Candidatus Palibaumannia cicadellinicola: one gene and its partner. The protein of the gene in region 2 binds, or shares a complex with, the protein of the main gene of each other region. Links are inferred from orthologs where the notes say so. Each region holds a gene or a part of one and is shown on either strand. Other genes may lie near its edges. The genes, in order: rpsJ and nusB.

The links.
Region 1: the proteins of nusB (region 2) and rpsJ are in contact, whole or in part, in a solved structure (PDB 3D3B), measured with the Escherichia coli proteins. The link is inferred for Candidatus Palibaumannia cicadellinicola from one-to-one orthologs.

The regions. Positions count from the first base shown.
Region 1 is NZ_CP008985.1:395,539-402,877, reverse strand. The notes cover bases 3,519-6,247. They hold rpsJ (30S ribosomal protein S10), read right to left. Parts: upstream 5,175-6,247; coding sequence 4,863-5,174; downstream 3,519-4,862. Other genes in these bases: artM (arginine ABC transporter permease ArtM), read right to left, coding at 5,615-6,247; rplC (50S ribosomal protein L3), read right to left, coding at 4,192-4,827; rplD (50S ribosomal protein L4), read right to left, coding at 3,576-4,181; rplW (50S ribosomal protein L23), read right to left, coding at 3,519-3,579. Outside these bases: rplN (50S ribosomal protein L14), read right to left, coding at 1-60; rpsQ (30S ribosomal protein S17), read right to left, coding at 184-441; rpmC (50S ribosomal protein L29), read right to left, coding at 443-634; rplP (50S ribosomal protein L16), read right to left, coding at 634-1,044; rpsC (30S ribosomal protein S3), read right to left, coding at 1,057-1,755; rplV (50S ribosomal protein L22), read right to left, coding at 1,772-2,104; rpsS (30S ribosomal protein S19), read right to left, coding at 2,132-2,410; rplB (50S ribosomal protein L2), read right to left, coding at 2,436-3,257; more of rplW, read right to left, coding at 3,277-3,518; more of artM, read right to left, coding at 6,248-6,289; arginine ABC transporter permease ArtQ, read right to left, coding at 6,289-7,005; IM45_RS01835 (transporter substrate-binding domain-containing protein), read right to left, coding at 7,002-7,339. UniProt on the Escherichia coli protein: Involved in the binding of tRNA to the ribosomes. Part of the processive rRNA transcription and antitermination complex (rrnTAC). The complex forms an RNA-chaperone ring around the RNA exit tunnel of RNA polymerase (RNAP).
Region 2 is NZ_CP008985.1:694,384-701,983, reverse strand. Bases 1,813-4,802 are described here. They hold nusB (transcription antitermination factor NusB), read right to left. Parts: upstream 3,523-4,802; coding sequence 3,103-3,522; downstream 1,813-3,102. Other genes in these bases: ribD (bifunctional diaminohydroxyphosphoribosylaminopyrimidine deaminase/5-amino-6-(5-phosphoribosylamino)uracil reductase RibD), read right to left, coding at 4,091-4,802; ribH (6,7-dimethyl-8-ribityllumazine synthase), read right to left, coding at 3,543-4,016; thiL (thiamine-phosphate kinase), read right to left, coding at 2,040-3,026; pgpA (phosphatidylglycerophosphatase A), read right to left, coding at 1,813-2,043. Also shown: autotransporter assembly complex protein TamA, read right to left, coding at 1-1,399; more of pgpA, read right to left, coding at 1,516-1,812; more of ribD, read right to left, coding at 4,803-5,218; transcriptional regulator NrdR, read right to left, coding at 5,269-5,685; protein translocase subunit SecF, read right to left, coding at 5,795-6,742; protein translocase subunit SecD, read right to left, coding at 6,752-7,600. UniProt on the Escherichia coli protein: Part of the processive rRNA transcription and antitermination complex (rrnTAC). The complex forms an RNA-chaperone ring around the RNA exit tunnel of RNA polymerase (RNAP).

The DNA of each region.
Region 1 (7,339 bases), 300 kb from region 2 along the record:
CATTACACGACGTGCACCAGAGTTATCGGCTACTGTTAGTATAGTTTGCTCTTGAATCATTTTGAAACTCCAATAGAATGAATTACTTATATTTATATCAATATATATAATGATTCAAAAAAAATAAACGGCTCAAATAATGAACCGTTTGTAATTTTTGTTGAAGCATACCTCTTAGTTAAACTAAGACATTATAGATTTTTCTATAATACGGATAAGCATCCAGGACTTTGTTTTAGAAATGGGACGGCATTCTCGAATTTCTACAATATCACCAATTTGACTACCATTATGTTCATCATGTACATGAATTTTTGTTGTTCTTTTTATATACTTACCGTATATCGGATGTTTAATAAAACGTTCAATAGCGACAACTCTAGATTTATCCATTTTATCGCTGATTACACGACCTTGTTTTATACGAATATTATTACTCACATTACATACCTGTATTCTCAGTTAATAATGTTTTAACACGCGCAATATTTTTACGTACTGTTCTTAACAAGTGAGTATGTTGAAGCTGACCACTTGCTGCTTGCATACGTAGATTAAATTGTTCACGAAGTAAACTAAGTAATTCTATATGTAATTCTTTGATATTTTTTTCACGTAACTCTTGTGTAATCATTATATTATCATCTTATATACAAAAGTAGTCTTAATTGGTAATTTAGCGGCTGCTAATTTAAATGCTTCGCGAGCTAACTCTTCTGTTACGCCATCCAGTTCGTATAATACTTTTCCTGGTTGAACTAATGCTACCCAGTTTTCAACATTACCTTTACCTTTTCCCATACGTACTTCTAGTGGTTTTTCAGTAATAGGTTTATCTGGAAAAATACGAATCCAAACTTTTCCTTGACGTTTAACTGCACGTGTTATGGTACGACGTGCAGCTTCGATTTGACGAGCAGTCAAACGACCACGATCTATAGCTTTTAAACCGAAAGTGCCGAAGTGAACATTCGTACCTAATGCTAAACCACGGTTACGGCTTTTTTGCATCTTACGGAATTTGGTTCGCTTTGGTTGTAACATTAGCGATGTTCCTCACTTGCGACCTTTACGTTGTGGTGTTTTTGGTTGAACCGATGATTCTTGTTGTTCAATTGCCATCATACCATCTAAAATTTCACCTTTAAAGATCCAAACTTTAACTCCTATAACACCATAAGTAGTATGTGCTTCAGAGATACTGTAATCGATATCTGCACGTAAAGTATGTAAAGGTACACGACCTTCACGGTACCATTCTGTACGTGCTATTTCAGCACCACCTAAACGACCGCTAACTTCAACTTTAATTCCTTTAGCACCCAAACGTATAGCATTTTGTACAGCACGTTTCATAGCACGACGAAATATCACTCTACGTTCTAGTTGTGACGCAATATTGTCAGCTACTAGTTTTACATTTAGTTCCGGTTTACGTATTTCAGAAATATTTATCTGTGCTGGAACTCCAGCTAATTTCGCTACTGATTGACGTAACTTCTCAACGTCTTCACCTTTTTTTCCAATCACAATACCCGGACGTGCAGTATGAATCGTGATACGAATACTTTTAGCTGGACGTTCAATAATAATTTTTGAAATAGAAGCTTTTGATAATTTACTTGTAATCAGTTGACGAACTTTAAAGTCGCTATTTAGATTTTGAGCGAATTCTTTAGTATTCGCATACCAAGTAGAGTTCCAGTGTTTAATAATCCCCAAACGCATACCATAAGGATGCACTTTCTGACCCATTACTAATCTCCAGATTTTAACGATCAGATACGACAACTGTAATATGGCTAGTACGCTTTATAATGTGATCTATTCGACCTTTAGCACGAGGCATAATACGTTTTATGCTCGGTCCAACATCAACAAAAATATTTTTAATTTTGAGATGATCAATATCCGCACCATCGTTATGGTCAGCGTTAGCAATAGCAGATTCTAGTACCTTTTTTACCAAATAAGCCGCTTTTTTATTAGTATAAGTTAAAATTTCTAGCGCTTCTGATACTTTTTTATCACGAATTAATTCGACTACTAAGCGTAATTTTTGAGCAGAAGAACGAGCGTGACAATGTTTAGCAACAGTTTCCATTTTTTTATACCTTCTACTCTACGTTACTTAACGCTTTTTAGCTTTTTTATCGGCTGTATGCCCACGATAAGTTCGTGTTGGTGCAAATTCACCAAGTTTATGACCAACCATTTCATCAGCAACAAAAATAGGTATATGTTGTCGTCCATTATGAACCGAGATAGTTAAACCTATCATTTGGGGAAAGATTGTTGAACGACGGGACCAAGTACGAATAGGTTTTTTGTTACCAGTTTTCACCGCTTTCTCTACTTTCTGCAGCAAATGCAGATCGATAAAAGGACCTTTCTTGAGAGAGCGTGGCATTAATTAATCCTCTAATAATTATTAGCTAAGAGCTACGACGATGTATAATAAATTTATTAGTTCGCTGATTATGACGGGTTTTCTTACCTTTAGTTTTGATTCCCCATGGGGATACTGGATGTTTACCGAAATTACGACCTTCTCCACCACCATGAGGATGATCAACAGGATTCATAGCCGTACCACGAACTGTTGGACGAATACCACGCCAACGACTAGCACCAGCTTTACCTAGAACACGTAGCATATGTTCCGCATTTCCAACTTCACCTAAAGTAGCACGACATTCAGAATTAATTTTACGTATTTCACCAGAACGTAAACGTAATGTAACATATTTATCATCACGTGCTATAATTTGAATATAAGCACCTGCAGAACGAGCTAACTGCCCACCTTTTCCTGCTTTCATTTCTACATTATGTACAGTAGAACCAAGCGGAATATTTCGCATTGGTAGAGTATTACCGGTTTTGATTGCGGCATTATTACCAGACGCAATCTGGTCACCTATTTTTAATCCTTTTGGTGCTATAATGTAACGACGTTCACCATCGGAATATAAAATTAATGCAATATTAGATGAACGATTTGGATCGTACTCAATACGTTCTATGATTGCTGGAATACTGTCTTTATTACGTTTAAAGTCTATTATACGATAACGTTGTTTATGTCCACCACCAATATGACGTGTTGTGATACGACCATTATTATTACGTCCACCAGATTTGCTAATCGCTTCTAGTAACGGAATAAAAGGCTTTTTATTATGTAGCTCAGTATTTACTATTTTTACAACATGGCGTCGAGCAGGAGAGGTTGGTTTACATTTTATTATAGTCATTGTTCTTTCTCTTTCCTACTTACTTTACGCTACTCATTAGATCTAAATCTTGTTTATCTTTTAGAGTGATGTAAGCTTTTTTCCAATTACTACGAAAACCAATACGTCGTCCATGACGTTTGATTTTTCCTTTTACGACTATAGTACGTATTTTTTTGACTTTTGCTTCAAATAATTTATATATAGCATGTTTAATTTCAGCTTTCGTCGTCTTTTTAGCAACTTTTAGAACAACAGTATTATGTTTTTCCATGACGAGAGATGCTTTCTCAGAAACATGCGGAGCATGTAGTACTTGAAGCACACGGTTTTCAGGTATCATGCTAACCTTTCCTCAATTTTCTTGACTGAATTTATTGTGAGAATGATTTTATCAAAGGCAATTAAACTCATTAAATTAATATGATTCACATTATTTATCTCTACTTTATAGAGATTACGTGCTGCTAAAAATAAATTTTGATCTGATTGATCGGTGATAATTAACACATTTTCTAACTCCATATTTTTTAGTTTATGTGCTAATAACTGAGTTTTAGGTGCTTGAATAGAAAACTGCTCAACAATAATTAAGCGTTTCTGACGTACTAATTCAGACAAAATACTCTTTAAAGCTCCACGATACATTTTTTTATTAATTTTTTGACTATGATCTTGTGGTTTAGCTGCAAATGTTACACCACCAGAACGCCAAAGTGGACTTTTAACCGTACCAGAACGTGCACGTCCAGTACCTTTTTGACGCCAAGGTTTTTTATTAGAACCTACAACTTCAGCCCGATTTTTTTGAGCACGGCTTCCTAACCGTGCACATGCTGCATATGCAACAATAACCTGATGTATCAAAGCTTCATTAAAATCATACCCAAAGATGGTTTCGGAAACAGACAACGCATTTTGCGTGTCTTGTAATACCAATTCCATTTTGATCTCCTTAATGTGATAGCTTGATAGCTGGTTTTATCATTAGATCACTACCAATTGCTCCTGGAATAGCACCTTTGACTAGTAGTAGGTTCTTTTTTAAATCAATACGAATCACATCTAAATTTTGTACAGTTACTCGTTGATTACCCATTTGTCCGGCCATTTTTTTTCCTTTAAATACTTTTCCTGGAGATTGATTTTGACCAATGGAACCTGGCACTCTGTGAGATAATGAGTTACCATGACTAGCATCTTGAGTATGAAAGTTCCAACGTTTAACAGTACCTGCAAATCCTTTTCCTTTAGAAATGCCAGTGACATCAACTTTTTTAATATGAGTCAACTCTTCTATTGTGATTAATTGTCCCACAGTTATATTATTATCTTTTAGAATACGAAACTCCCATAAACCACGACCTGCTATAACTCCTGCTTTAGTAAAATGTCCAGCTTCGGGTTTATTAACCCGATTCATTTTTTTGTTTCCAGTAGTTACTTGAATAGCACTATATCCATCTTTGTTCATAGATTTAACTTGAGTAACTTTGTTTATTGTGATTTCTATAACCGTTATAGGAATAGAAATTCCATCTGGAGTAAAAATACGCGTCATACCTACTTTGCGTCCAATTAAACCGTTCACTAATTTGGACTCCTTAAGTAATTTTAATGACCTAACTAACCTAAACTGATCTGTACATCAACACCGGCAGCAAGTTCTAAACGCATTAAGGCATCAACTGTTTTTTCAGTTGGTTCAACAATATCAACTAAACGTTTATGAGTGCGAATTACATATTGATCTCTAGCATCTTTATTGACATGTGGAGAAATTAAAATTGTAAAGTGCTCTTTACGTGTTGGCAATGGAATTGGACCATGTACTTGAGCACCGGTACGTTTTGCTGTATCAACAATTTCTGCAGTTGATTGATCAATTAAACGATGGTCAAACGCTTTTAACTTAATACGGATTCTTTGATTTGGCATTATCCCAGCGCTCCAATTAAATAAATCTTATACGAATACTAATTAGTATATAAATACTATTTATTTTTGCTAGTTTTAAATACTATTTATTTTGACTCATTTGTAGTCGTGTGTATTAAAAAGATAATACAGTATTGCATACTAATTAATTTGTATAATATATATGTTAAGTAACTCTAATAAAAAATTATAGCTACACTTGAATTAATTATATTGCTAGTTTGTTTATACAAAAATCATTTTACAGGTATTTTATTTAAAAATTTAAATTAGTTTAATTCAATTAAAAATTAAAACGTTATTAACTAATTAATAGTTAGTATTATATTGTTATAAGTATAATGTTATTTAATACTATTCTTTTTAAGTAAGTAGTCATACTAACTACTAGTAATAATAGTAACATTTAAATTATTACTTAATTGTGATGACAACGATTTTTAATTTTCATTACATAGCGCGAAACGTAATGCGCGTCGTTCAATCTGATACATTAAAAATCTTAACATACTATTTATAGCTAAATAAATGATTCCAGCTGTACAAAACACGAGAAAATCATAAGTTCTCCCATAAATTAGTTGACTATAACCCATGATGTCCATAATAGTAATAGTATAAACTAGTGAAGTACTCTTAAAAACTAATATGATTTCGTTCGTATATGAAGTTAAGGATTTTTTTATAGCAAATGGCATTAATACACGTAAAGATTGTAATTTACTCATGCCAAGTGCTGTACAAGCTTGCCAAAGCCCAGGTGGTATAGTACGTGTCGATCTGACAAATAATTGTGTACTATAAGCAGCACTATTCAGTGCTAATGCTAGTATAGCACATAACCAAGGTTGTGATAGTAAAGACCATAACCAAGGATTAGTATATAAAAGAGCAAACTCACCTGGACCATAGTAAATTAAAAATAGTTGTACTAAAAATGGCGTACCAGTAAAAAGTATTATATATAGTTTGACTAACTGTGAAATAAAATACATATTAAGCATAATTATTATTGTAAACAGTATTGATAATAATAATGCTATTAAAACTGCAACTATCATTAATATAAGGCTTACTGGTAAACCTAATAATAAAGTTGGTAAATAACTAAACATCAGGTTATCACCTTCTCAAAACGATTTGCGAAACGTTCTAACAAAAATAAAATAACTTGGCTAAATAGCGTGATAACTAAATATATTAAAGAAGATAATACATACCATGTAAAAGGCTTATGAGTTATCGTAATAATGCTTTTGGTTTGTAGCATCAGATCATTCACACTAATCAGGGAAACGAGTGTAGTATCTTTTAATAAAACTAACCATTGATTACCTAATCCAGGTAATGCTAATCGCCATATTTGTGGTAATATTAAATGAAATAAAATAACACTATTATTCATGCCTAAAGCTTGACCTGATTCCCATTGCTTTTTTGATATAGCTTTGATAGCTCCTCGTAGTATGTAATAAGCATAAGAAGCATATATTAACGCTAATGCAATTATACCGCATAATAATGGATTAAGATTGAAATTATCAATAGGAAGAGAAAAATCTAAATAAGTATGACAATAGTCATTAATATTATTAACTAATATTATTAATGACTGTGATGTAACTAAGTAGATAAAAAGTACAATTAAAATTTCTGGTAATCCGCAAAATAATGAAAAAAATATTTTTCCAATAAATGTTAACCATTTCCACATTCGTAGCTCTTCTAGTACAGCAAAACTTATTGCTAATATTAAACCTATAACTAAAGCACATAATGCTAGTTTTAAGGTTGTACTCGTAGCTTTTATGAGAAGGTGTAATTCTATCATTCAAAGGAACTTTTAAACCATTTTTCATAGATCATCTGATAAGTACCATCTTGTTTAATACTAACTAATGCTTGATTCAAATTTGTTAATAAAGTATTGTTATTTGCTCGTATAGCAATACCAAGACCAGTACCAAAATAATCTTTATCCGTTACTTTCTGGCCAATAGTTAGAAGATTATTATCTTGTTTTAGCCATTGATTGACTACTGCAGTATCACCAAAGATACCATCTAAACGACCATTTTTTAAATCTAAAATAGCATTCTGATAACTATCATACGAGATGAGATTAATCATTGGATGTTTATCGATTAAATATTTTTGGTGAGTTG
Region 2 (7,600 bases):
TATTCCGTGGCGATAAGGATTGATATTTATAACCCCGTATACTATGGTCTCCGCCGGCAAAAAAAAGCAGTGTAGGAGGAATGTTTTCAAAATTATTAGTCTCAATCCAGCCTAAATGACTACGCATTACAAAGCGATACTTTTCCGCTAGCGTACGGATCCAAACATTTTGTGCTTGTAATAGCAGAAAATTTACATTTGAACCCCAGGTAGTAGTAGATACCGATAACGAATAGCGCTGGCTATCACCCCAGGTTGACATGATTCCACCGCGTTGTCGGGTGCGGTTCATGCTGATACTTGGATAAATCAGCATAGTAGTATTATTTATTTTTGCTTCTGTGAAATGATTCATGCTCCAGCGTAGATGTATTGCCCGTTGCCAGCTGTTAGATATATCCCAGTAACGTATTACATTTAGGGTGGTTAACTCAGATTTATTATAATTGATATGAGCTAGCTTAAATCTCCCTTGTAGTAGATAGTATTGCTCCAGATAATGATGAAACAAAGGAATTTTATATGTTATCTCAATCACTTGCTCTGGTACTGGCAAGTTGATACTTGTTTTCATACTATGACCGCGCGAGTTCAGCCAAGGTTTATGCCAGAGTGTTTTTAACCGTAGTCCTAAGTCATTTGAATATCCTAGACCTATTTCTAGCTTATTACGGAGACATTGCGTTACCATAGTGTCTAGCAGCAAAGTGTTATCCTGAAAGTCAGGTGATATAATTACTGATTTAAATAAGTTGCTCGCGACCAAGCTGTTATAGAAGATTGCCAGCGCTTCTAGGCTATAAGAAGCACCTAAATTAATTAAATCGATATTCTGTAAGTAATCTTCGCTGATTTGCGTGCCATGAAAACGCACTTTTCCAAATCGGTAACGCTTACCGCTATCAAAATCAATATCCCAGTAAGCCTGGTAGCGTATAGGTGAGATACTTAACTGACTTTTGTAGAATGCAGCGTTAAAGTAACCCTTACGTAGTGCTAGGCTAGAGAAGCCACTTTTGAAATTATCGTACTGACGGTGATTTAGAATCGAGCCTAATGCCGGCTTACTAAGTTTGACCCACTGCTGGTAATCAATATCCAGGCATGCATCGCCACGCAAAACAACGTTCACTCCTGTTATCGTAATAGGTTTACCAATATCTACATTGGTAATAAGAACATCACACCCGCTATTTAACGCAGGTCGTAATTCAAAATCTATGGTAGGAGAGTAATAACCAAGAGCACGCAGCTCTTCGCGCACCACGTCATTAAGCCAACTGCTATAAACATGAACATCATCTGCGTCAAGTGTGGATAAACGGGTACGTACGTTGCTCTGTAAGTCTTCGCTGAGTCCTTTAAACTCTAAGCAAGTCGTACCATAAGTAGGTGACATATAAAATAAAACATAGAGTAGTAATAATTTACAGTGATGTCGTACTTTCACGCTTATATTATTGCCTGGCAAAGTTTATCTATCCCATCCACAAACAAACGTTCTTACTAAGTGTTTTATAAGTCTTTTGTTAATGTTTCGCTCAAAAAACAGCCTGACGTATGGAGTAGAATTAATATTCCTGCTGCTATCATGCTAGCTACAACATCGTCGATAATTATACCTATGCCTCCCTGCACTTTACGGTCAAGCCAACTAATTGGCCAAGGTTTCCAAATATCTAAAAAACGAAACAACAAAAAACCAGTTATAACCCAGCGCCAATCATTCCTCGGCAAAGCTATTAACGTTAGCCACATACCGATAAATTCATCCCATACAATACAACTATGGTCATGCACCCCTATATCACATGCAGTATGATGACAAACATAGATGCCCAGGAAAATACTCAAGATTACGACTAGTAAATCTAGTGGCCAAGGTAAGAAGGATAGCAATAGAAACCATAATAAAATAGCTACAAGCGATCCCACTGTACCAGGCATCCAATAAAACATGCCACTACCGAAACCAGTAGCAAGTAAGTGCAAGGGGTTAGATAGTTCAATGGGCTTTTTGGCGTGCTGACTCTTGAGAGTCATAAGAGTTTATCTAATTTGAAGTGGTCATAACCGTACCAGTTGTACTGTACGGGATGGTTATGAACCATAAATTTAATCCCTTCACCGCTAGGTTTAATTTGACCGATACAGGTGAATTGAGTACCAATGTAATTCATAGCTACATCTAGTGCTGCGCAGTTGATCTGTGGCACAGTAAAACAAAGTTCATAATCTTCCCCACCACTCAGCGCCCAGCGCAAAGCCTGGTCCGGCGTTGTATGCCGCTTCAGCGCCGATGAACAGGGAATATTTTCTAAATTGATATGTACACCACAGTCGCTCTCGATCAAGATACGACGCAAATCATTAATCATACCATCAGAGAGGTCGATAGCGGCACTAGCTATATCGCGCAGAACTTGCCCCTCTAGTATGCGTGGTTGAGGACGAAGATGGCGGCCTAGCAGATACTGTCGATCTTTTTCATTATTTACTGGTAGTTTATTTTGTAAAATAGCTAGTCCAGCGGCACTATCTCCTAACGTACCGGTGACATAAACAAAGTCGCTAATACAGGCACCGGAGCGAGTTAACGCTTGACCTACCGGAATAAGCCCATGAACTGTTAGTGTGATACTTAGTGGCCCTTTCGTTGTATCGCCACCAATTAGCTGCATATTGTAATGATTCAGCTGCTGGAATAAGCTATGGCTATAAGCAGCTATCCAAGCTTCATCTACTGATGGTAGCGTCAAAGATAGCGATAACCAGGAGGGATCGGCACCCATTGCTGCTAAATCACTTAGGTTCACCGCTAGCGACTTATAACCTAGATCAATCGGATCTATTTCAGGCAGAAAATGCGTACCAGCAACTAATGTATCGGTACTAATCGCAATTAGTTTTGTACCGACCACAGATAATAGCGCACAGTCATCACCTATTCCAACTAAAACATCTTGGCGTGTATTACGCATCTGGTTGAAATAACGGTTAATTAACTCAAACTCACCACATGCCATACTATGTCTCAATTAACTTTGACTATTACATGAAATCACTGGCTAAACGAGCTACGGATAGGGGCTGACAGGAATGTTATTTCCGGTTAGGACGAACCTGAGGTGCTGTTTTCTCCAGAACACCATTGATAAACTTATAACTATCTTCGGCACCAAAAGTTTTAGCTAGCTCTATTGCTTCATTAATTGCTACTCGATATGGTACGTCCTGACACTTGCTTAGTTCATATAGCGCAATACGTAACACAGCACGCTCTACGTGTCCAAGTTTCTCTAGTGGACGGGATAGATATGGCGCCATTAATTGATCTAGTGCATGAGCAGCGATTGCTGTACCAGAATATAGCTTGTGAAAATAAGCTAGATCAATACCTGTTATATCCTGTTCAGCTAGTAACTGTACTTCTATATCTGCGATATTGTTATGAGATAACTGCCATGAGTAAAGCGCTTGGACAGCGCATTCACGGGCACGGCGACGAGCCGTTAGTTTCACACAATTCTCCTTGACTAGATTTACAAAGCTTTGATTGCTTGTAATACGTTAATCATTTCTAGCGTAGCTAGTGCTGCTTCTGCGCCCTTATTACCACCCTTAACGCCAGCGCGATCGATGGCTTGCTCGAGGCTTTCAGTAGTAAGTACCCCGAACGTTACAGGATGTGCACTATTAATAGCTACGGCTGATAGACCTGAACTACATTCGCTAGCAACAAATTCAAAATGTGCGGTCCCTCCACGTATAATAGTACCCAACGCAATTATAGCGTCGTATTTCTGGCTTTTGGCTAACATGCTAACAGTAAGTGGTAGCTCATAGGCGCCCGGTACCCATACGACGGTGATATTTTCATCTTTGATTTGACCAATACGAATGAGGACATCGATTGCACCATCAAGCAAGCTATCATTGACGAAGTTGTTAAAGCGTGCAATAGCGATAGCAACGTGCGCATTAGGTGCTGCAACAATACCTTTAATAACTTTCATAAGTCTCCTAACCTAATATTAACATATTAACACGTAGATGGAGATTTTCACATCATGCTTTTGAAGCGAATTCATTATACTGCACGGATCGGTTTCAAACGTAGGCGTATATCAGGACCAACTTGACGCATATCTAGCAGGTCAAAAGTAAGCGCATCACTGAGACGTTCCAGTCCAGGTAGTAAGCATAGCGGCCGTGTAGCGGTACCTAGTAGTTTCGGTGAAAGATAAAGAATTAGCTCATCTACTAGACCTGCCGAAAAGAGAGATCCTGAGAGACTTGCTCCAGCTTCTACCCATACACTATTAATATGCCGGCTTCCTAGTTGCATCATCAGCGCCATGATATCAATACGTACTAGACCCTGCTGATTAAATGATGGTAATTCCAGTTGCTCGACCCATGTTGGCCATCTATTATTGTCCTTTTTTCGACGTGCCAGCCAGGTTATCCCCTGACCGTGTATCACACGGTGGATAGGATTTACTTTATTAGCACTATCGATAATCACTCTTACTGGTTGGCGTAGGTACTTCTCTTCGCATAAGCACTGAACGTCAGCAGGAAGAGATAACCAGCGTACATTAAGTGCAGGATTATCTGCCAACACGGTAGCTGAGGTAGAAAGAATAGCGTCGCTTTCGGCGCGGAACCGCTGTACATCCTGACGCGCTTGATCAGAAGTAATCCAATTGCTCTCCCCTGATGCCATTGCTGTACGGCCATCCAAAGACGCCGCTAATTTTACTCTTATCCAAGGAAAACCGGTACGCATACGTTTAATAAAACCTTGATTAATCATCTCTGCCTCTAGCAGCATGAGACTATGGCGGACTTCTATGCCTGCCTCTTGTAGACGGTACAGGCCGCGGCCATTAACTTGCGGATTCGGATCGAGCATAGCAGCTACCACCCGTACTACGCCAGCTGCTATTAGTGCTTCGGTACATGGTGGGGTTCGTCCATAGTGGCTGCAAGGTTCTAGTGTTATGTAAGCAGTAGCACCGCGCGCCGCCGTACCAGCCATACGTAGTGCATGTACTTCTGCATGAGGTTCACCAGCGCGTACATGGTAACCTTTACCAACTATGCAACGATCGCGGATGATCACACAACCCACATTGGGATTAGGCGCGGTTGTAAACCGTCCGCGACGGGCTAACTTAAATGCCAATGCCAGGTAAAATTCATCACATATCATTCAATAAGCCTTGAAATTGAATCTTATCATCTAGCTATTTTTTTGCAAAATTAGCTAATATCTTCGAAATGGCGATAGACAGAAGCAAAGCGTATATAGGCTACCTTATCTAGTTTTTTTAAAGCGTCCATGACTAAATTACTTATCATTTTACTAGGCACTGCGCACTCACCGGTAGCGCATAAATTAAATTTAATGTTATTTATAGCCATATCGATATCATCGGATTTGACAGGACGTTTCTCTAAAGCTTTGAGAAAACTGCGCCGTAGCTTATTTTCGTTGAATGGTTCACGCATTTCATTACTTTTTATAACTCGAGGTAAGACAAACTCTGCTACTTCAAAGGTGGTAAAACGTTCATTACAGATAACACACTGTCGGCGGCGGCGAACTTGTGTTCCTTCTCCTACGAGACGGGAGTCGATAACTTTAGTATCGACCGCGAAACAAAATAAGCAATGCATGGATTGCGCTTCCTGGCTAGCTGATGAATTTAGATCAAACAAGTGTAGCGCGAACGTAGCCTATGAGAAAGCAAGCAGCACTTATTGTAATAGCTACAATATATCTTGATTATTCAACTGCCTCTTTCTCTAATTTATGTGGCAGGATATGTTCGTGTTTGATACCAAGTTTAAGCGCTAACGCAGAAGCAACATAAATGGAGGAAATAGTGCCGATAAATACGCCAATTAACAGCGTCATCGAAAAACTACGTAGCATAGAGCCGCCAAAAATTAAAAGTATTAGTACCACCATCATAGTAATAGCTGACGTAATAATGGTCCTACTTAGTGTTTGGGTCAGCGAAATATTAAAAATATCGTAAGCATTGTAGCAGCACATTCGACGGAAATTATCACGAATTCGGTCGGAAACTACTATACTATCGTTGAGTGAATAACCAATAACTGAAATCAGTGAAGCGATAATAGTTAATTCAATCTCAATATGGAATAATGATAGCAATCCTAGGGTAATAATAACGTCATGGATTAACGCGATCACAGTACCAGTAGCCAGTCGCCACTCAAAGCGGAAACTCACGTAGATAAAAATACAAAGGAAAGCGAGTAGTAGTGCTAGGCTGCCTGCTTGTAAGAGATCGTTGCTAACATTAGGTCCAATAAACTCTATTCGTTTCACCGTAGCGTTCTGGCTATTCACCTTATTCACAATCTTAAGGACTCTATCACCTAGCTTTTGCTGAATCTCATCTGGCGGCATACGTATTATCACGTCTCGGCTACTACCTAAATTCTGCACTAAAATATCTTTGAATCCTGCTTGCTCTATCGCTTCGCGCATTTGTTCTAGATTTATTGCTTGCTTTAAGTGTAGTTCAATAACCGTACCACCAGTGAAATCTAGTCCCCAATTAAAGCCGTAGACAACCATAATAGCAATAGAAGTGATAAAAGATATAACTGATAGACTAAATGCTATAGAGGACCAGCGCATAAAGTTGTATACTTTACAACCATGATTTAATTCTTTAATACTTTTTATTTGCCGATTCATAGGCTGATCCTAAATAGAAAGTTTCTTTATAAACTTTCCACCGTATAGCAGGTTAATGATAGCACGAGTGCCTAAGATTGCGGTAAACATTGATGTGGCTATTCCAATAGCGGTTGTTATAGCGAAGCCTTTGATAGAACCAGTACCAAACTCATAGAGAATAATAGCGGTAATGAGATTTGTCATATTAGCATCAACTATACTAGAAAACGTACCATGATACCCTTGATAGATAGCCTGTTGTACGGTACGACCGTTGCGTAGCTCTTCTTTTATACGCTCGTAAATAAGTACGTTAGCATCCACCGCAACCGCTAGCGTGAGCACAATACCAGCGATACCCGGCATTGTCAGAGTAGCATCTGGTAACAACGACATAATCCCAATAATCAGAACTAGATTAGCAATTAGTGCTGTTGTGGCAATTAGACCAAATTTTCTATACCATATCACCATAAATAGTATAGAAGCTATTAGTCCCCATAGGCAAGCTACTAAACCCTGGGTGATGTTCTGCATACCTAGAGTAGGCCCGATAGTACACTCCTCGACAATCTTGATCGGTGCAATCAATGCTCCCGCACGTAGTAACAGTGAAAGATGACGTGCTTCTTTTATATTATTGATACCGGTGATACTAAAAAGATTACTAATATGTGACTGGATAGTAGCAACGTTGATCACTTCTTCCTGCTTAACTAATATAGGGTTGTTTTTAGTGTCTTTTTTACCGCTGTTTTTATATTCAACAAATAATGTAGCTATCAAATTACCTATATTATTCTTGGTAAATTGGGACATTAGAGTCCCACCTAGATTATCGAGAGAAATATTAACCTGTGGCTGGTTATACTTATC